One region of the Novipirellula caenicola genome, then DNA from elsewhere that is predicted to be linked to it. Evidence: riboswitches for the same ligand, from Rfam matches in the RefSeq annotation. Region 1 holds a riboswitch; each other region holds the start of a gene.
What was found. A riboswitch is a leader RNA that binds a small molecule or an ion and turns the genes downstream of it on or off. The one in region 1 is predicted to bind cobalamin.
Positions count from the first base shown of each region.

Region 2: it holds a riboswitch for cobalamin, as region 1 does, so the genes downstream of both, ABEA92_RS14290 (ribonucleoside-diphosphate reductase subunit alpha) here and ABEA92_RS09255 (DUF1559 family PulG-like putative transporter) in region 1, are expected to answer to the same signal.
Region 3: it holds a riboswitch for cobalamin, as region 1 does, so the genes downstream of both, ABEA92_RS11260 (DUF1559 family PulG-like putative transporter) here and ABEA92_RS09255 (DUF1559 family PulG-like putative transporter) in region 1, are expected to answer to the same signal.

Region 1 covers NZ_BAABRO010000003.1:508,619-515,978, reverse strand. Annotated here, with positions in the region: gene ABEA92_RS09260 (DUF4465 domain-containing protein) at 1-429, opposite strand, end outside; gene ABEA92_RS09255 (DUF1559 family PulG-like putative transporter) at 512-1,360, opposite strand; cobalamin riboswitch at 1,659-1,947, opposite strand; gene ABEA92_RS09250 (3-deoxy-manno-octulosonate cytidylyltransferase) at 2,083-2,961, shown strand; gene pyrG (CTP synthase) at 3,024-4,664, shown strand; gene ABEA92_RS09240 (DUF1844 domain-containing protein) at 4,716-5,210, shown strand; gene ABEA92_RS09235 (DUF1559 family PulG-like putative transporter) at 5,868-6,986, opposite strand.
Region 2 covers NZ_BAABRO010000006.1:115,987-123,346, reverse strand. Annotated here, with positions in the region: gene mntR (manganese-binding transcriptional regulator MntR) at 1-260, shown strand, start outside; gene hemP (hemin uptake protein HemP) at 558-758, opposite strand; gene ABEA92_RS14305 (DUF1559 family PulG-like putative transporter) at 1,101-2,051, shown strand; gene ABEA92_RS14300 (hypothetical protein) at 2,048-2,518, shown strand; gene ABEA92_RS14295 (Kelch repeat-containing protein) at 2,601-4,310, shown strand; cobalamin riboswitch at 4,615-4,868, shown strand; gene ABEA92_RS14290 (ribonucleoside-diphosphate reductase subunit alpha) at 5,173-7,360, shown strand, end outside.
Region 3 covers NZ_BAABRO010000004.1:442,623-449,982, forward strand. Annotated here, with positions in the region: gene cobU (bifunctional adenosylcobinamide kinase/adenosylcobinamide-phosphate guanylyltransferase) at 1-309, opposite strand, end outside; gene cobO (cob(I)yrinic acid a,c-diamide adenosyltransferase) at 315-944, opposite strand; gene ABEA92_RS11255 (cobyric acid synthase) at 941-2,476, opposite strand; gene ABEA92_RS11260 (DUF1559 family PulG-like putative transporter) at 2,609-3,622, opposite strand; cobalamin riboswitch at 3,819-4,018, opposite strand; gene ABEA92_RS11265 (polyprenyl synthetase family protein) at 4,262-5,335, shown strand; gene ABEA92_RS11270 (Calx-beta domain-containing protein) at 5,396-7,360, opposite strand, start outside.

The DNA of each region.
Region 1 (7,360 bases):
ATCGGTATCGAAACGGAAAAAGTCAGTGCCGTTGGAGGAGACTTCGACAAACGCGAGTTCGAGAAACGTGTCGGTCACACTGTTTTCGAAAACGGCGAAATCGGCCCCAAGTCCGTCACGAATCGGAATTTCAAACTGCAACGTGATCTCGCCGCCTCGGCCGAGCGAGACGATATCAAAACTGTTTCCCGCCGCCGGGCCCAACGCTTTGTCCGGTGTCTGGAACGTCTCGCTGACGTCGGAACCAGGAGCGTACTGCTGCCAATCGGTTGCCCAGGCGATGATGGCGGGATCATCCATTGCGATCGCCGTGCTGCCGGATTGGCCCGCTGCCGGAGCGTAAGGTCCGGCGGCCATCAAACGGCGGTCCTCGAGTCGTTCGGTAATCAGTCGGCGGCGACGGCGAAGTTGGTTTGTACGTTGACGCATAGGAGGTGTTTATCGTGTAGAGAGTATCTGTGTGCGAATGCTCAATCTCGAGCGACACAGGATGTTGCTAACCGTGTAAAAACTAAAAATCCGAGACCACTTCGTGACCCGCACGCGTGCAAATGGCTGCCAGCAGTGTCAGGTCCATGCTCTCGTTAAGAAAGCGAACCGATCCATCGGCAAAAGCTGCGTTGACGCCTTGCGGATGAAAACTTCGCATGTCGTTTTCAAAACTTGGCGCCTTGTTGATCGGGAAAGCTTGGTCAAACAAGTTCTTTCCGTTGATCCATTGCCCATCGGGAAAATCAGCGTCCTCGGACACCACGACGGTGGTGGAGGTGCCGTCCAAAATGTCGCGAAACCGGATCGCTCGGTCATAAATCATCACTCCCGAGGGCGGATTGTTGGTGCTGCGAATTCGTTCGCCATAGATGCCACCGTAATCGGTCACCCCGCGACCCTTTTTCAAATTGTCGCTGCGAGGGGTCGAAGGACAGATAAAGGTCGAGATGACCGATGCAGCGGCGGTGGCGTTTTTGGGATCATCGTAGGGAACCCCGAAATCAATCTGCTGCCAAACGGCGGTCTGTTCGATTTGCGGCAACATCATTGCCGACCAGGCAATCTCTTTGCCTTTTGGCCACAGCGGACGTGGTTGGATCACCCCAATGGGAAACTGACTGAACGCAGCGTGATAGTTTTGCAGCCCCAGCCCGATCTGATGCAAACGATTGTGGCACTGCATCCGACGTGCGGCTTCGCGTGCGGCTTGCACCGCTGGCAATAACAATCCCACCAGTGCTCCGATGATGGCAATCACGACCAGCAACTCGACCAGCGTGAAACCGCGGTCGCGATTGCGAACGTTGGATCGACCGAGGTGTGAAAACGAAACCGACTGCGGACGACAGGCCGCGAGCCTGTCCCGCACCGGGTTTGTTCGTTCACAATCGAGGAACCTCATCGACGTACCGCCAACGATTTAGAGGGGAAAGACCGATTGGATGTCGCCGAGCGTCCTCCGCCAAACTCGCAAAGGCGAAGGGCAGGGGGAGAGCCAATCGACGGCATTCATGCCAAGGAAAATCAACAACAGCGGCTCACTGCAAAACGCCCTTTGCACAGCGAGACGGTTCGATCGCGACGCTAACCTCACCCAAGAAGGTTTTTTTCAGAACGCAAAGTGAGCGACCGGGTTGCAGACAACTCGATCGCACGCAGCGCGTTCTAAAGCATCCGGTGACGCGGTAGGTCTTCTGACTCGGGATGCATGCCATCTTCTTCCGCCTTCTCATTCCTAAATGATCCGACGCCCAATGGCGACAAACACAATTTCAAGAACAATGGCACGAAAGAGTGAGAAGTTGGCGGTTCGCGAAAACGTCACCCCAAAGTGACATTCCCTCGCGAACAACATCCGTTACAGCGGCCGGGCCGTCTCGGAATTTCACCGAAGTTCCCTGTTTCCGCAAAACCCAAGATCCGTTGACTTTGCGGCACCGCTCACCGTTAACTGACGACTCTATCGGCTTGCCAAATCATTGTCAAACGCCCAACTTGCAAGGTCGCCCCGGTTTACCTTGCCCCACTTTTGACGGGATGATAGTGGGCGAGAGTAGGACTTTTCTTTCACACGAGGACTTCGGAAATCTGATGAATAATCGCTGCATGATCGTCATCCCCGCTCGCTTGGCGTCAACGCGACTCCCCGAAAAGCTGCTTCGCAGAGCGGGGGGCAAGTCGATCCTCCAGCACACGTGGGAAGCGGCGTCGAAAGCCAGCATTGCCGACGCCGTCGTGGTTGCCGTCGATGACGAAAAACTGGCCGAGGAAGTCAATTCGTTTGGCGGCCGCGTGGTCATGACCCGCGTGGACTGCCCGAGCGGGACCGACCGAATTGCCGAAGTTGCTGCCCAATTCCCCGATTTCGACGTCTTTATCAACGTCCAAGGCGACGAACCCGAAATTGATCCACACACCGTGGATCTTGTCGGCACGATGCTGATCCACGATGCGAACGCGGACATTGCCACCGTTGGGACCCCCATTCGCAGCGAATCACTGCTGCACGACCCGGCCTGCGTCAAAATCGTCGTTGCGGCGGGAGGATGCGAAGCAGGGCAGAGCAGGGCAGGGCAGGTGGACAACGCCGAGGCCAATAACACAGTGGGCAAGATTGCGAAGGACAACCAAGGGGATGCCGGCACCACACCGGCGGCCTCTCAATTCGCCGGCACCGCAATTTATTTCAGCCGCGAAGCTGTGCCGCATTGTCGCAGCGGGATCACCCCAGAGACGCTTGCAATGGAACCGCCTCTGTTTTGGCACCACGTCGGTTTGTATGCCTATCGCCGCGATTTTCTGGATTGGTTCTCCAAACAACCGCCCAGCCCGCTGGAGCAGTCCGAGCGTCTGGAGCAACTGCGAGCGATCGAAGCGGGCAAGCGAATTGTCGTCGGCCGCGTCCAATCGGCCGCCTCGGGAATCGACACCGAAGCCGATTTCCAAGCGTTTGTCGGGCGGATCGGCTAAAAGCGATTCGCTGGGCCTGCGACGACTTCCGTCTTTTTCCCATTTCGTTATGATTTCGTTCCATGACGAAACACATTTTTGTAACCGGTGGCGTTGTTAGTTCGCTTGGCAAAGGCTTGACCAGCGCTTCGATGGGGATGCTGCTCGAGCAGCGAGGGTTGCGGGTCCGCATGCAAAAGCTGGATCCCTATATCAACGTCGACCCTGGGACGATGAGTCCCTACCAACATGGCGAGGTCTACGTCCTGGATGACGGCAGCGAAACCGACCTCGACCTAGGGCATTACGAGCGGTTCACCTCAGGCCGACTTTCTCGCGACTGCAACTACACGACAGGGCAAATCTACCTGTCGGTGATCGAAAAAGAACGCAAAGGCCAATTCCTTGGCAAAACCGTTCAGGTCATCCCGCACATCACCAACGAGATCAAGTCCGTGATCAAGCGGATGGGTGGTGACGACGTCGACGTCGTGATTACCGAGATCGGCGGCACGGTTGGGGACATTGAAAGCCTGCCATTCCTCGAAGCGATCCGACAATTTTCGCTCGACGTGGGACGCGAAAACTGCCTGTACATGCACCTGACGCTGGTGCCGTACCTGAAGGCCGCCGACGAACTGAAAACCAAACCGACCCAACACTCGGTCGGCCAATTGCGTGAAATCGGGATCCAACCAGACGTGCTGGTTTGCCGCTGTGAACATTCGATCAGTCGCGATGACCGCGAAAAAATCGCTCTGTTCTGCAATGTGCCGGTCGAAGCCGTCATCGAAGAAAAAGACAAAGACTTCTCGATCTACGAAGTCCCGCTTTCGTTAGTCGACAACAAGCTTGACGAACTCGTGGTCAAGAAATTGGGATTGTCCGCATCGAGCTTGGATATCTCGCCGTGGACGGATCTACTGCACCGGCTTCGCAACCCGCACCACGAAGTCTCGATCGCAGTGGTCGGCAAGTACGCCGAACACAAAGACGCCTACAAATCGATCTACGAAGCGATCGATCATGCGGGCATCCATCACCAAGCTCAAATTCGTATCGGACGAATCCAAAGTGCCGATATCGAACGCGAAGGCGCCGAACGACTGCTCAGCGGTTATCACGGCATCCTGGTTCCCGGTGGATTCGGCGAACGAGGGGTCGAAGGCAAAGTGCAAGCGATCCAATTCGCACGCCAACGCGGTATCCCATTCCTCGGTATCTGCCTGGGGATGCAGTGCGCCGTGATCGAATACGGCCGCAACGTCGTTGGACTTGATGCCGCTCATTCGAGCGAATTTGACAAAGACACCCCACACCCGGTCATCTGCCTGCTCGACGAACAGCAAAACGTCACGCAAATGGGCGGCACCATGCGACTGGGCAGCCAACCGACCAAACTGGACCGCGACAGCATCTCGGGCAAGGCGTACGGAAGCGATCAAGTGGACGAACGCCATCGCCACCGTTATGAATTCAACAACGAATTCCGCCAGCAATATGAAGCCAGCGGAATGCGTTTTGCGGGCACAAGCCCCGATGGCGGGCTCGTTGAAATCGTCGAACTGCCTGACCATCCTTGGTTTGTGGCCGTTCAATACCACCCCGAATTCAAGAGCAAACCGCTGAAGGCACATCCGTTGTTCGCTGGGTTCGTCCAAGCGGCAGTCAACCGACGCCTGCATCGCGAAGACAAAGAAGCCCCCAGCGTCAGCCAGCGCTAAGCACAACTGAAATCAAACTCTCGACACATCATCGATTTCAAAGGTATTGTCATGAGCGACCCCAACCACGACGAAACTCCGTCCGAAGAACCAAAAATCATTGTTGACAGCGACTGGAAAGAGCAGGTCGCCAAAGAAAAAGAAGCCGCCAGCGCGAAAGCGGAATCCGAGTCAAGCGGCGACAAGGACGCGTCGGCGGAAGCAGAAAGCGACGACAAATCGGTAGCCGCCGAGCAAAAGACTCCGGCCGCAGGCGAAGCCCAAAAAGCGGACCAAGAGGCGGCACTGCAGAGCCCACCTCCGGCGTCGTTCGAAGTGCTGATTTCGATGCTGTTCACGCAAGCGATGGCGACACTAGGCCAGATCCCAGATCCAGCCAGTGGCGAAGCGAAAGTCAATAAGCCGTTTGCCAAACACTACATCGACACGATCGACATGCTTGGCGAAAAGACCAAAGGCAACCTCAGCGACGATGAATCCAAAATGCTTTCTGAGGCCCTCCACGCACTTCGCATGATGTACGTCAACACCAAAGCGACGCCGTAATCCACTTCTCCCCCAGACGCCTCGTGAAAACGATGCGTCTACGTTAAGTAGCGTTCGCGGCGCAAGCCTGGAACGCTGAAACATTGGGCTTGTTGTGATTTTTTGGTTGCGTTGGCTTTCTGCCACCTCTCCACCAACATCGTTGGGGGAGAGGTCGAACGGAGCCTTCAGCGACGTTCGGGTGAGGGGGCTGACTGAGCAATCCACTCGCTGGCGACAACGACGCTTGCACCCGAGCTGCTCGCCGATAGCGCGGTCGCCCCCTCACCCGAGCAACGCCTAAAGGGCGTGCTCGACCTCTCCCCCGACTTCGTCGGTGGAGAGGTGACTGCGTTATATGCTGAAAGCAAAACTCATCCCAATATCCGACGTCAATACCAGAGTTTTAGCAATCCAGCGCAAGGCCAATGCCATCTGCTTTCGTAGCGGTGCGGTGCGGGGCCCGCGCGGTTGCAGCAAGCAAAACGTTCGATATTTACTGAGCGAGGTCCTGCGCCGCTCCGCTAGAAACATCAACCGCTAGAAACATCAACCGCTTGGCGTTAGCGCGGACGACAGCTCAACGTTCGCTGCACACCGTTTGAATCACGCAACAAAAAAAGCGGGTCGACTCATCGGAGTCGCCCCGCTCTTTGCTTTTTGGAAAAAACAGTACGGCTACTCGAGCGTCTGCGTTTCTTTGCCCATCGCCGTCCCTAGCGCTCCCCACAAACCATAGGGACTTGCCATCCCGGGAACGGCGATCCCTACCGACTGATTGCCGGCCTCGATCGAATCGGTGATGAACTTGACCGCGCCGTCCCCCATCAACACGTGGGCGCCGCCCTGGTGCCGACTGCTCACCGTATAGGTCCCTTCGCGACCATCGCTATTGTGCGACATGCAGCTCTCTTTGTTCGGAGGCCGAATGGTGTTGATCGCGGTATACATCGGCAACCCGCACATCCAACGATGCCCCTTTCGCCACTCATCGACCTTGCTGTACTGAAGCTCTGCCGACGCAACGTAGAACTGCGGACGCGCCGGATCAATCGCATTGGCCGTACACTTCGGGTGCGTTGGGTTGAAATGATTGTCGCCATTGTCGATGAACACCGGCTGCGCAATGATCTCGCGACGACCTGCATCACAAACAATCTCGCCGCCCATGATCGTGTTGGACAATCCATCGAGCGTATCGCGGAAACCGGTCACGCGGCGAGTCTTGAACATGCCTCGTAAATGCATGTCCGCCGCTGGGTTCACCGTACTGTTTGCATCATCAACGCCCCCGCGATCGGTCCATGGGATACCGTCGCCGATACAGCAGGCGTAGTTGTTACTACCAAATTGTCCTGGCGCGGAAACATACGGATCGCTTGGGCAACGATAGGTCCCGATGGTGGTTCGCCATGGATCATAGCCGGTGTTCCAAGTCTCCGGACCCATCGCGGGCCAATTTCCGTTGACGGTCGATGGGTTACTGATCTGTTCCCACATCGACTGTTGCTCGACAAACGGCAAGATCCCCACCAAGAAGCTGAGGAAATTGACATTGGACCGCGTCCCCGGCGGTGTCGACCCACCAGCCTGCTTGGGCAATTGATTGTAGGCGGCGTGGTAGTTATGCAGCCCAAGACCGATCTGCTTGACGTTGTTACTGCACTGCATGCGACGAGCCGCCTCGCGTGCCGCCTGCACCGCAGGAAGCAAAAGCCCGACCAAAACACCAATAATGGCGATCACGACGAGCAACTCAACCAGGGTAAACCCCTGGCGTTTGACGTACATTCTCATAAGACCCCTCGATAAAAAGTGATAAGCAGGAGAAATCGACGGATTCCCCTGACAACCTGCCTCGCCACAAAAAACAAAACGCTAACACATATTGCCACGCCATCGACTTCAAAAATCGCCAGTCCCCCATACACGCGAACGCGCAAGAACCAGCCACAAACACGTCAACAAAGAGCAAATAGCAGGAGTAAACTCAATTATTACGCAGAAAAGCAGTGAGTTCCAATGAGTTTTCACGCATAAATCCTGATACATTTTACCAAGCCGAATTCGTGCCCGGGCTAACGCTACGGGCAGTGACGCCCACAGACGCGCAGCACGCGGGCCCTCGCTGAGCCGCCCCCAGTGACAAACCGACTGACTTCAGCCCACAC
Region 2 (7,360 bases), on a different contig from region 1:
ATACGATCGGCCGGCTGCAGCGTGATGGGTTTGTCGTGACCGAACCCTACCAACCGATCGAATTGACCGCCGCAGGCAAGCGGTTGGCGACGCAGTCACGACAACGCCATGAGATCGTGGAGAGCTTCTTGCGGCGAATGGGAGTCAGCGCGGCGACGGCGGCTGCCGACAGCGAAGGGATCGAGCACCATGTCAGCAAAGAAACGCTGGCGGCTATGAAACGCGTCCTGACCAAAGGCTGGCCCAGCGAGCCGTCCTAAGGAATATGGCCGGGCCCTGCACGTTCGAATCCATGAGCCGTGACGCGTAAGCGGCTGGGTCCTGCGCGGCCGAGTCCTGTGCGGTCGAGTCCTGTGCGGTCGAATCCGTGAGCCGCGACGCGTAAGCGGCCGGGTACTGTGCAGGCCCCGGCGATTCACGGCCAATGCCATCGACCTTGGGTAGCGCTCGCGGCGCAGTACCCCGTCCGGTTGCGGCGAGTGAAACGTTCGATTTTGACCGGTCGGGCCCCGCGCCGCTCCGCCTTAAAAAACCCCCGTTTGGCGGCACCGACCTTTCTATTTGGTCAAAATTAGCTTGCCTTGCCGCGTCTCTCGCAATCGGTACAGCATCCCTTGATGCTCAATCCAAATCTCATCCCCGCAGCGGGCAAGATCCTTGAATCGGACGATTTTTGGCGCGATCTGGCTCGTCCAAACGCCGTCGGTGGCGTCCGTTTTTTTGGGTGCAGGCGGCGTCGCTTCGTTTGGATTCGTCATAAGTCTTTATTTTCAGGTCGCTTACGCGTTTTGATTTTTTTACTCAGCCATTCTTGCGAAAAAACCGTTGCAACACAATACTTGTTGAGACTGATTCGCATTAGCGATACACATTCGACGACGCAGCAAGCAACTGGGACGACAGCCCCCCCCGATCCGCGATCGGCTGCTGATTTAGCAAACCGTGGCGAACGCCATGAAACGGCTATCTAAATTCAGCGGCCTGCCATCGCTGGGGCATCAGCACCTTCGCCAGCCACGCTCGGATGCATCTCTCGTGTTCACGTTCGAACATCGAGAGCTTGTTTCCTTTCTCGTAGGCTCATTTGAAGGAGTTGTTTGATGACAACGTTACGCCCTCAGTCCGTTCCCGCACACGCTGCCGAAAACCCAATATCCCCTCGTCGCACTCGGCCTGGCTTTACGCTGGTCGAATTGCTGGTCGTGATCGCGATCATCGGCATCCTCGTCGGATTGTTATTGCCCGCCGTGCAAGCCGCCCGCGAGGCGGCACGCAAGATGTCGTGCACCAACCACATGCGTCAAATCGTGCTGGCGGCCCACAACTATCACGGCACATTTGGCCAATTCCCCGCTGGCAGTATCCAAAGCAACTTCATTAGCCCGTTTGTTTCGGTGCTGTCGCATCTCGAGGAATCCAACAACTACCAGCAATGGGATTTCTCGAAAAGCTATAGCGATCCCTACAACGAAAGCGTTTCGTCGCAAAAGATCGCCACGTTCTTGTGCCCGTCGATGATTCTCAATCGCGATGCGCCGGATACTCGCATCGGATCCAACGGTCGTCCCGTCGAAACCGGCGGCCCGACCAGCTATCTGTGGTGCGAAGGAACCGACGACTACATGCAGAAGGGTGACGGACTGTTCGGTCTGCATTGGCCATCGTACGGCTACCAAAACCCGCCGAACCGTTTCCGCGATTGTCTGGACGGAACCTCGTCGACCATCGCACTGGGCGAAACCGTCTACAATTACAACGACTACCTCTGGACCGGCAGCACGCTGCCGAGCGACATGGTCGGGACAGTGAAATGGGGCACCGCACGCTGGGTCGTCGGTTACCCAAAAATCGCATTGGGCACAACGCTTTATCCCCTAAATGTCCACACCGCGGCAAATATGGGTGGATTTGCAAGTCAACATTCCGGCGGCGCCCATTTTGTCTATGCCGACGGCAGTACGCATTTCATGACCGATTCGATCGACTATGAAATCTACAATGCTCTCGCTAGCAAGAATGGTCACGAAGTGATTCCGAGGGACGATCGATGATCCAGCGACGCTCTCGCGAGGACACCGTTCGTCCCGTCATGGCAAAGGCGATGTTGATCGCGGTGTCCATTTCGATATCGCTGGCAACCGGATGCAGCGAACCGGCCCCCGAACGGATCGCACTACACGGGACCGTCCAATCCGACGGCAAACCGATTGAGCGTGCGACCTTGATTTTGACGCCCGCATCTCAAACAGGAACTCCCGTGGCAACACGAATCGACACAGGACGTTTCGCTTTCACTCGACTGACGGGCCCCTACGCCGGAGAATACACCGTACGGGTGAATCCCGACGAACCTGCGATCGAATCGATCATCGAGGTTGCTGAACAAGACCCTCGCAAAGCGGCTCGCGAATTCGGAGTGCAACGCTCAAAAAGCTTGCCGCGCAATGCGACTACCAACATGACGAAGCAAATCGAGGTCACGCCACAGCAGAAAAGTCCGCTGCGGATCGACCTGTAGTAAAACCGTGGGATAGGCATTCAGCCTGTCTTTTTCCCTTCCACTTTTACTCGACGCCAAATCCTTTCTTGAAAACACCAAAATGAAATCACACCACCTCTCCTTCATCGCCTGCCTGTTTGCCTTGCTTAGTGTGTTCGGGCCTACCCCAGTTCACGCCCACTTTCCTTGGCTCGCTCAAAACGATCAAGGAAAACCGATCCTGTTCTTCGGCGAAGGGCTCGACGATCGCACCTACCATTTGCCTGAATCGATGAAAGCATTCGAACTGTGGCAGACCGACGGAAACTCAGCCCCCAAATCGCTGACGCTACAAACCGTTTCGACCGACGACTTGGTTGGGCTGCAGGCTGCGGATGCTGTCGCGAAAACCGGATGCATCTATGGCACGCAAACGTACGGCATCTACCATGGCTCGAAATTGGTGTATTACGTCCAGCATTTCCCCAGCCCAGATCCAGCCACCTGGACGACACCTCCGGCTGAAGGCAAATCAGGCGGCAACCAGCTTCGTGCCGAAATCAAGGCGGTGGACGAGGGAATCCGCGTCTTGGTGCTTTGGCAGCAAAAGCCGCTGCCGAACGCCGAAGTCAAGCTGTTTTGTGACGAGGGGCATGAGGAAGGATCGGCAAAAACGACCGACGACGGTGTGGTGACGTTCCCAAGCAAGCAAGTGGAACCAGGCTTGAACGCGATCATGGTTGGCTTCACGGACGATCAGGCTTCGGGTACGTTCAAAGAAGAGTCCTTTCAAGCGACCAGCAACTATCTGACCGCTACGTTTCCTCGGCCGCAATCCAACGGGGAATCACACCGCACCGACTCAGCCCGCGCTAACGAATCAAAAATGACGAAATCAAATGAATCGTCGGTCACCGTCAAAGCCTCGTCACTTCCAGATTTGCCGCGGAAGTTGACCAGTTTCGGTGGCGCGGTCGCAAACGGAAAACTGTTTGTTTACGGCGGTCACATCGGAGATGCACATTCGTATTCCACCGCTGAACAGTCCAATGCATTTTGGTCGCTCGATCTGCCCGGTGGACAGTCTTGGGATTCGTTGCCCTCGGGACCCAAGTTGCAAGGCTTGGCAATGGTCGGCCACGGCAATTCGGTGGTGCGAATCGGCGGCTTTACCGCGATGAATGACGAAGGCGAAACGCATGATTTGCAATCGCAAGCAACGGTCAGCCGTTATGACATTGCGGCCAAACAGTGGAAGGACGACACTCCGCTGCCTGAACCACGATCTTCGCACGCTGCTGCGGTGATCGGCGACCAAGTCTATGTCGTTGGCGGATGGGCGATGTCGGGCGAGAATGAAACCAAGTGGCACAACACCGCGTGGACCGCCGACTTGAGCCAGCAGCCATTGCAGTGGAAAGCGATCGCAGCGCCACCGTTTGAGCGACGTGCATTGTCGGTCGCTGCACATGACGGACGGATCTATGTCGTGGGCGGCATGGATCAAGAGGACGGACCGAGCACCGAAGTCGATGTCTTTGATCCAAAGTCGAACCAGTGGTCCAAGGGAGCTTCGCTGATCGGTGAAGCGATGACCGGTTTTGGATGCTGGGCTCAATCCCATGCCGGTCACTTGTACGTCAGCACCGTCAACGGCACGATCCAACGTTTGACCGAGGACGGCGACGATTGGGAGATCGTAGGCAGCTACGATCCCGGACGCTTCTTTCACTGCATGTTGCCACTTGATGATAAATCAATGGTGATGGTAGGTGGTGCCAACATGTCGATTGGACGCTTTACAAATCTCGAGATCGTCGAGATCCAATAGTTACCGACGAACCATCGGTTGACCGTAAAACCGCATTGCCCCGTCGCATGACGGGGCTGCTTGCCCCTGCAAATCATAAATCGCCTCCCAATCCGACGCGTCAGCGAGGGACCAAATCAAGATCCATTTTCCCTCACTTACGCTTCGATTGATGACGCATGGGGAAGTCGGAAACCACGCCCCTTGGGATCGAAATCTTTACTGTCGTCGTCTCGAAATCTCAAGAAATCTCGCGAAAAACGAGTCCAAACGAAAACAAACGACATTGTGCTAGCAAAGCATTGACGTCACCGTGTCAGCTGTTAGATTCTTAAGCGTTCGTGGTGACTTGCGGTGTTTCTACACTCGCGAGTGAACAGGGAACTCCGGTGAAATTCCGGGATGGTCCAGCCGCTGTGAACTGCCCTCGGATGCGTAAATCAAACGCATCCAAACCGAAACTCTTTCATTCAAAACGCCATTGCTCGGGAAACCTGTGTGACAGGAAATCGGGGCGAGAAGGCTGTGAGAACTCGGTCGGCAGTAAGTCAGAAGACCTACCACGAAATAGACGATTTCGTGCCCTCTTGGATTGGGGTGATCGTTGCGATGTGATTCGACGGGAATGTCTGCCGAAAGCCGATTGGCTGCACGGGCAACTTGATCTTCTGTGAATCGCGTCGATTCGTTTTTCATTGTTCGTGAGCTTCTGCTCGATCACTGTTATCGCCGTATCACCAGGCTAGCTGAAGGTCCATGCAACATGGTTTTCAGCCTGAGCTGACGGTACGCGCGAACCCATTGGGCCAACCCCGCCACGGCATTTGCAATCCGTCGCTGGCCCAAGATCGAACCGAGCTAGCACTGCAGACTTAGGATGACCATGTCAAACACGACTTCGGCACAGGCAAGCCCCACCACCGTATTGAAAGTTCGCAAACGCGATGGTCGCGAAGTCGACATGGACCGTGGTCGCATCGAATCGGCGATCGAAAAAGCGTTCCGCGCGGAATTGAACCTCGCCGAAGGCCAACCGCTTGCACCACAAATCGAGCAAGATGTGCTGGCGATCATCGACCAAGTCTATGAGTTTGCGTCCGGGGATGCGGCGTCGGGCTGCCTGAGTGTCGAACAGATCCAGGACGTCGTCGAAATTGGCTTGATGCAGCGAGAGCATTTTCGAGTCGCGCGTCGCTACATCCTGTACCGAACCGAGCATGCACGACTGCGAGCGGTGCGTCACGTCGACTCGGGACTCGACGAATTGTCCATCGACAACAGCGGTTCTGCCCCGAAATTGCGGCTGCAGATTGAACCGGGCGTGCATGTTGCATTTTCAGAAGCCAAGCTGAAAACATTTCTCGAATCGATTCCCGAGTCGACGCTACCGAACATCGAGACCAGCGAGATCGTTGCCGAAGTCATTCGCGGATCGTTCGACGGAATGACTCCCGAGGACATCGCCCGCGCGCTTGTGCTTTCCGCTCGCAGCCGTATCGAGCGAAGCATGGACTATGACCGCTTTGCTGCGGCAATGCAGTTGGCCATCGTGTATCGCCAAACGCTGGGTTTGACCCAAATTGACGAGGACTTTGCGGACACTTATCGCGATCGTTTTGAACACTACGTGATCGAAGGGATTCGCTGCGGTCGACTGTCCGAACAACTGCGAAGCTTCGATCTTCAACGACTTGCCGACGCCTTGCTACCCGAACGAGACAAGCTGTTTCGCTATTTGGGCGTGCAGACGATTTACGACCGCTACTTGCTGCATGTGGACGGACGCCGAATCGAAACCCCGCAATACTTCTGGATGCGAGTCGCGATGGGACTAGCCCTTCGTGAAGATGAAGACCAGCGAACCGATCGGGCGATCGAGTTCTATCAACTGCTGTCGTCGTTCCGGTTCACCAGCGCGACGCCGACACTGTTCAACTCGGGCACTCAGCATCCGCAATTGAGCAGCTGCTACTTGACGACGGTGCAAGACGACCTGGCTCACATTTTCAAAAGCATTGGCGACAACGCGATGCTTTCCAAATGGGCGGGCGGGCTAGGCAACGACTGGACGAGCGTCCGTGCCACCGGTTCGCTAATCAAGGGCACCAATGGGACAAGCCAGGGGGTGATTCCCTTTTTAAAGATCGTCAATGACGCGGCGGTGGCGGTGAACCAAGGCGGCAAACGCAAAGGGGCGGTATGTGCCTACCTTGAGCCTTGGCATCTTGATTTCGAAGAGTTCTTGGATCTGAGAAAGAACACCGGCGATGATCGCCGCCGGACGCACGACATGCACACCGCGGCGTGGATCCCCGATCTGTTCATGCAGCGGGTTCGCGAAAATGGAACGTGGACGCTGTTTAGCCCCGACGAAGCAAGCGATCTGCACGACACCTACGGCCGTCGTTTCCGCGAGCGGTACGAGCATTACGAACGCCTCGCCGCTGCAGGCAAAATGAAACAACATCGCCAAGTTTCGGCAACCGAGTTGTGGCGAAAACTGCTCACTCGCACGTTTGAAACCGGGCACCCCTGGGTAACATTCAAAGATCCGTCGAACATCCGCAGCCCGCAAGACCACGCCGGCGTCGTGCATAGCAGTAACCTTTGTACTGAAATCCTGCTAAATACCAGCGAAGACGAAACCGCTGTTTGCAATCTGGGCAGCGTCAATCTGGCCGCCCATATCGTCGACGGTCGATTGGACCATGATTTATTGAAAGCGACGATCACCACCGCGATGCGGATGTTAGATAACGTGATCGACATCAATTTCTATCCCACCATCGAAGCGCGTAACGCCAACCTTCGCCATCGCCCCGTGGGCCTTGGGTTGATGGGATACCAAGACGCACTGCATCGACTACAGATCGCCGTAGCCAGCGACGAAGCGATCGAGTTCGCCGACCGCAGCATGGAAGCGATCAGCTACTACGCGTTGTTGGCATCGAGCCAATTGGCGGCCGAGCGAGGCCGGTACGAATCGTACAGCGGGTCGAAATGGGATCGCGGACTGTTGCCGATCGACACGATTGAATTACTGCAACAAGAACGCGACACGCCGGTCGACG
Region 3 (7,360 bases), on a different contig from region 1:
GCTCAGCATCACATTGCTGGTTAAAAGCGTCAGACAATCCACCAGCACCACCGCGGGCAGCGATGGCATCGCGGCTAACGTTTTACCGATACCGCGAGTCCGTTCGAGTGTCTGCCACGTCGCAGGGCGTGACCGGCGGTGCAGTTCGATCCTTTGCAACATTTCTTGGTCGCCCACTTCGGCGGTGGCCACAAACAGCACGTCGTCATGGCCCAGCTCGAGCGCCAAGGAGTGTGCAAATTGGCTCTTGCCACTTCGCACACCGCCTAGGACCAAGGTCAGCGTTCCTTTGCGTTGGGGGTGAAGCATGTCGCTCAAAACTCGACTCCGCGTTGGGGTTTCACACCGTGCCCGTACGGGTGTTTGATGACTTTCATTTCGGAAACGAGGTCGGCGATTTCGATCAATTCGGGACTTGCGTTGCGGCCGGTCAAAACGACATGCAACATTTGTCGTTTCTGCTTCAATTCATCGATGACTCGCGTAATCGCTACATAGTCATATTTGGTCGCGATGTTCAATTCATCGAGGATCACCATGTCGAACGATGGATCTCGCATCAATTCGACTGCTTTTTGCCAGCCTTTTTCAGCGGTTGCGATATCCCGCTCGCGGTCTTGCGTTTTCCAAGTGAACCCTTCCCCGAGCGTGTGCATTTCGACGGGTAGATCGAGCTTGGCAAAAAACGCGGCCTCCCCGGTCGGGATCGCTCCTTTGATGAACTGGACGATCCCGACCTTCATCCCTTGCCCGAGTGCCCGGATCGCCATCCCAAACGCCGCAGTCGATTTTCCTTTGCCGGCTCCGGTGTGAACGATGATCAACCCTTTTTCGATCGTTGCTTTGGCAAGCTTCCGATCGGCAGCCTCGTTGATGCGAACCATCTTCGCTTTGTGTTCTTGGTTAACGTCGCGTTCTTGGTGTCCGTCGTTTGCTGGATTCATTTAGAAGTCTCCTGATGCCAGATAATCTGTTCGAGTTGTTGGATGTCGATATGCGATTCAAAGGCGTCCGCAAGCCGATCCAGCGATGTGGTCAGAACGTCGTCGGCATTGACCGAGGACGAGTCTTGCGAAAATGTTTGGAATGTTCTCAGCCATGCATGACGAAAGGCGTCGTTGTGAAACAGACCGTGCAGGTAACAGCCCCACACGCGACCATCGGCGGAACGGGCACCGTCCGATGCGTTCGCAGGCGGCACCGATCCAGTCGACAAATTTGCTCGCTGAAGCCATGTCGATTGCGAAACCGTTTGGCCCACATGAATCTCGTAGCCGCGGACCCGTTGTCCCTGTGTACCGGGCGCGATTGCGTCGTCGGTAATTTGAGTTTCGACTTGAAAGGTTTGTTTTTCGTGCTGAAACGTCGTCTCGATCTCGAGCAACCCGAGACCCTCGACACGGCTGCGAACATGTTCGAGATGATGAGGGTTGTTGATTCGGCGACCGAGCATTTGATAGCCGCCGCAGATCCCAACTACCCTGGATCCCTGGTCATGGGACGCCATGATGCACTGCTGCAATCCGGTTGATCGCAGCCAATCCAAATCCGCGATCGTATTTTTGGTGCCTGGCAGAATAATCAGATCGGGGCGTCCGAACGATCCCGACGAACGAACGTAACGGAGCGACACGCCCGGTTCATTCTCCAGTGGATCGAAGTCGTCAAAATTTGCGATGTGAGGGAACTGAATGACGACCACATTGATCCCGCCGGCGTCGCACGTGGGTGCAGGGTTGAAAGATTTCTCGGACAGCGTGGCCGCGTCTTCTTCGGGCAACCGCAGCGAATCGATCCAGGGCAAGACGCCTAGAACAGGAACCTCGCCTCGCGTTTGGAGCATCTCGACACCGCGATCAAACAGCCGTAAATCACCACGAAACTTGTTGACAATTAGCCCCCGCACGAGTGCTCGATCTTCGGGCGTTAACAACCAAAGGGTACCCAGCAGCTGAGCAAACACACCGCCTCGTTCGATGTCGCCCACCAGCAGCACAGGCGATTGGCAATAACGAGCGACTGACATGTTGACCATTTCGACATCGGCGAGGTTGAGTTCCGCCGGGCTGCCGGCCCCTTCGATCACGACCAATTCATATTCGTCTCGCATCCGATCCAATGCATCGGTAACCACACCCCAGTATTCGCTGCGACGGCGGAAGTAAGCTGCCGCTGCGAGCGATCCGAGCGGTCGACCGTTGACAATCACTTGCGAATGCGAGTCCCCCTCGGGTTTCAGCAAGATCGGATTCATATCGGCGGTCGGGGGCGCCCCTGCGGCGATCGCTTGCAGAGCTTGAGAACGCCCAATCTCGGATCCGTCCGCGCAAACGGCAGCGTTATTGGACATGTTTTGAGCCTTGAACGGAGCAACGCGGACACCCCGACGCGCAAAGCAACGACAGATCGCCGCAGTCAGCAAACTCTTGCCCGCCGACGAGCTCGTTCCTTGGATCATCAATGTCTTGGCGGTCATCGTTGTCTCACTTTCATTGCTGCAATTTTTTCGTGCCTTGCTTCCCGCCAAGCCGAACGAACACTTCCCGTCGAGCCAAATGAACGCTCACCGCCCCAGTGGAAGCAAGGCAAAGCTTGTCCGAGGATCGGCTTAGTCCAACGTCACCACTTCGTGTCCATTGCGGCTCACAAGTGCGACAAGCTGATCGATGGGCAGCGAGCTCGTCAAAAACCGCACCGAACCATCGGCGACCAAGGTTTGTGCCCCACCGACATGAAACGAGTAGACTTCGTTGTCGTTGCTGCAATTGATCGAACACGATCCTGGGCGGATCGCGGTGTTGCCTTCGGGCGTTGCCCCATCCACGGTGAAGCCTTTGTTATGACTGGCCCACACGCCGCCGGTTGGAAACGGACGCGTGACACTGGAACTGCCGCTCCACGTTTTCGGAGACGCCCCATCGCCGACGAGTCGACCGTTTTGGAAAAGTTCGGGTCGACCGGCACACTCGACAACGAGCAGGGTGTTTGACAGACCATCGATAACATCCGATAGCCGCACGGCGGTCGATTTTAAGATCCCACAATTCCGAGGATCATGCAGTTGCTGCGATGCGGGCAACACGGCGTTGAGCTGCGTCCCAACGCCACCGACGTTGGCGTAATCGGTTGTTGCACCGTCGTAAAAGTCACGAGCGGACAATGTGTACGAGGTCGTCGTGGCATTGGCGTAATCGACCAGCACGGTCCATTCGAAACCACGACGATCGGGAACCGACGGACAGCTCATGGCGGGCACTTTGGCGCTGACCGCGTCCGCGTTTTGCGGATCGTGCCAGTGGTAATTTCCATCAAAGGATTGGAACAGGCCATCTTGTTCAATGAATGGAAGCACCGCCGTGAACCAACTGCCGCGTTTGGTAATGAACCCTTTTCCTTGACTCGGAGAGGACGATTGCGCTGGCCAAACCCGATACGCGGACTCGTAATTGTGCAGTGCCAATCCGATCTGTTTCAGATTGTTTCCACACTGCATTCGTCTCGCCGCCTCGCGGGCGGCCTGGACCGCGGGCAATAGCAGCCCGACTAAGACGCCGATGATTGCGATCACCACCAGCAATTCGACCAACGTGAAACCTTGTGACCGACAATAACGCTTGCTCATCTTGTTCCTCGAGTGAATGAGCGGAGGCGTGAACCTCCGGCGCAGCCCCCCCGGCAGGATCAATCGATCACGTATCACGACTCTGGCGCAGACAAACGAAGATCGCATCACGCCCACATTGCGGTCGCGATACCAATTCCCGAAATCATCAAGGTAGAGACGCGATAGTTCCCAATTCCCCGAGGGTACTACCACAACTAAAAATGACGTTTGGGCAGGTCTTCTGGCTCCCGGATTATTTGTCCCCCACGCCTTCCCGAGGTCGATTCGACCACAGTGGCATTGTGCGGGGTTCATTTCCGGTTACAGCGGCGGGACCGCAACGGATTTGCACCGTTTTCCCTATTCTCTGAAGCGACGACAGGTCGATTCAGCACCCAAGTCTTGCCGAAGTATGCGGCTCGAAAGCGTCGATGTCAACGAGAGCTCGGCGGGGCGTGAGAGGCTAAGCCCTATCGCCAAAACCGCGATTTGTTGCCAAGCTATGGCTGGAATTAACGTCGCGGCTAGAAATCGTTAAATTTCTAGCAAGCTAGCGGGGGGATTGTCGGTTGCTTCGCGTGCTTTATTGCGGTTCCATCGGAATGTGGTATGCCGCATCGGCTCGTCCATCCTGTTTCACTTTACGGTTTCGCCGAAATGGATTCGACCTCAACCTTTCACGCTGCTCAATTGACGACGGAAAATCATCGCGAATCTCGCCCTAGCGAATCCAACGGCCACGCGATTTCGGGTGCCTTGGCCGACCAATTTGCCAAGTTGTATGGCCCGGTCGCCGCAGAGCTTCTGCTTGTCGAAAAACGATTCCACCAAGAGCTGCAGTCGCCCTATGAATCGCTCGTCCCGGTGCTCCGCCACGGTACTCAACTAGGCGGAAAACGGCTGCGACCCGCGATGTTGCTGTTGGCCGCCTCGGCCGTTGGATCGGTCCGCGAGGACCACGTGGTGCTGGGGGCGGTGATCGAAATGGTGCACACCGCCACGCTGATCCACGATGACGTCCTGGACGATGCGGATACCCGCCGGCATGTGCCCACGGTCAACGCCAAGTGGAACAATCACACCAGCATCTTGTTGGGCGACTACCTGTTTGCCCAAAGCTTTCGCTTGGCGGCGACCTTGCCCTCGACCGAAGCATGTCGCTGGATCGGCGAAGCGGCGCGATTGGTGTGCGAAGGCGAAATGCGGCAAGTGTTGAAGCGAGATGTATTGGATATCGACGAGACGACCTACATCGAGATGATTCAGGGTAAGACCGCCGAACTGTGCCGAGTCGCCTGCCAATTGGGATCCCATTTCGCTGATGGCAGCCCCGAAGTCACCACATCGCTTGCTGAGTACGGAGACTCACTTGGCATCGCCTTTCAGATTGCCGATGACTACCTCGATCTATGGGGTAGCGACGAGCGCGTCGGAAAGACGCTCGGGACCGATCTTCAGCAGGGCAAAATCACCTTGCCGGTCATTCGACTTTTGCAAACCGCCGACGAAGCGAGACGAAACCAGATTCTACAATTGTTGGCCGAGCCAAGTCGTCGCCGCACCGAGACGATCATGCCTTGGTTGGACCAAAGCGATGCTCGCCAATACACACGAGAAACCGCGTTGCAGTATCAACGCAAAGCGATCACGGCGCTTGACGTGTTGGCGGATTCTCCCGCCAAAGCGTCGCTCAATGCGATTGCCGAATTTGCCGTCAATCGCCGCTTCTAAGCAAGTCGTTCGATTATGACCGGGCGGCTCGCGCCGCTCCGCTGTAAAAAGACCTGGCGGCTAGACCACTTCCCAGCGGCCGATCTGGCCATCCAAAAGGTCGACAAAGTACATCTCGCCGTCGATCCCCTGACGCATATCGACCACGTACTGAGCTCCGGTGGTAAAGACGGACACATCGGTGACATTTCCATCGGCGTCCACGGACGCACGTCGCACGATTCCTTGACCAAGATCATTGAAGATAATGTCGCCTTCGTAAAGCAGTCCGAGGTCGCCGCCGCGAATGACGTCCCCCATCACAATCGCGTTGATGCCATCCCCCGCATGGCTGAGCGCGATGATCGACGGAGTGGCTTCCCCACCATTGGCCAAGAACTGTTGTCCAGCCGGAAGTCCAAGGTAGCCTCCGGGCGTCACAATGTTGTAGCCCTGCCCGCCTTCGTAGTAAGGCCAGCCAAAATTGGTGCCTGGGTCGCCGGTGTTGATTTCTTCCCACGTGGTCCAGCCCACATCGCCGATGAACAATCGGCCGGTGGCGTCGTCCACGGCGATCCGGAACGGATTGCGTAGTCCGAGTTGATAGACTTTGGATCGATTCGCGTCGGCGTCGCCATTGAAGAACGGATTGTCGGACAAGCCTTGGCCCGTGACCGGATCGATTCGCAACACTTTGCCGGACAAGCTATCGATGTCCTGGACACGCACGGCACGCGGATCCATTTGGTTGTAACTGGCACCGTCACCGATCGAAACAAACAGACTGCCGTCGGGGGCGAATTCGAGCGACGCAATCGAATGCGTCGTGCTATCGCTGTTGATGAAGTCTTGAATGTACGAACCATCCGCATTCTGTCCCGCAGGCGGCTCGGCCATATTGGTGACACTGTTGGTGAACGCGTTGAAATTGTCCCAAGTGCTCGCATTACCCAACAGAATCGTTTCCGATCCCGCCACCATCGTCGTGAAATTCGTGGTCTCATCGAGCGTGATTCGCATCAATTGTCCAACGCGATTGCCCGTTCCATCAGGTCCCGCTAAACCATTGCCGACATGATTCCACACCTCCGGTGGATCATAGGTATACAGCAGGTACATGTAAGGGTTGTTTTCCAAATCGGGATGCACCGCAACATCAAGCAACCCACGATCCGAAACGTTGTTGACGATCCGCGAGATATCAATGATCGGATCCGAAACCCGTTGGGCGTCTCGGTAAACCTTAACGACGCCCGCTTTCTCCGAGACGTATAGATTGCGACCATCATCCGACCAATCGATTGCCGTCGGTTGGTTCAAACCGCTATGCACAATTTTCGTCTGGATTTCGCCGGTGGGCAGGACTCCGGGATCCGCAACCGGAGTCTGCGAATTCATCCACCACGATGCAATCCGGTGGCGATTGGGGCGATCATAATCAGCGGCAGAAAAGCCCACGTACATTTGGTTGCCAACGATCTGATCCAGTGCGATCGTCGCTCGGACGTTTGCCAAGCCTGGCTTTTCGGGCGTGTCGGAGACGTAGACGGCAAGCACGTTGCTGTCACCGTTGTAGTCGATCCACGCGTAATAGACTCCGCCTGAATTGAGATTGATCGGGGCAGGGGCCTGCGCCAGTGCGTTTTGCACGTTGCCGTTCACGACAATCGCGATCTCGTCACCGAATTTATCAAACCCATTTTTCCAGGTATCAAGTTCAATCGCGACACTGTTGGCGAGTCCACCGTAGCCGAGTCCATACGATCCATAGCCAATCGCATCGGAACCCGCCGCCGAATTCTGCATCACAAACGCGATGCCATCAGCACCACCGCTGCCCCAGCCCTGGTCCATCTGGAAGCTAAAACTGGTTTGGAACGACGATGTCGACGTGACGTCAATCGAGTTGGAATAAAACGCCGATCCGGCTTGGTAGGCCGCATTGGATGTCAATTGCAAATAGCCACCGCTCAGCGACGCGTTTCCATTGAGATTGATGAATTCGGACGAACTGAAATCAACGTACGACGGAAGTTGCTGTTCATC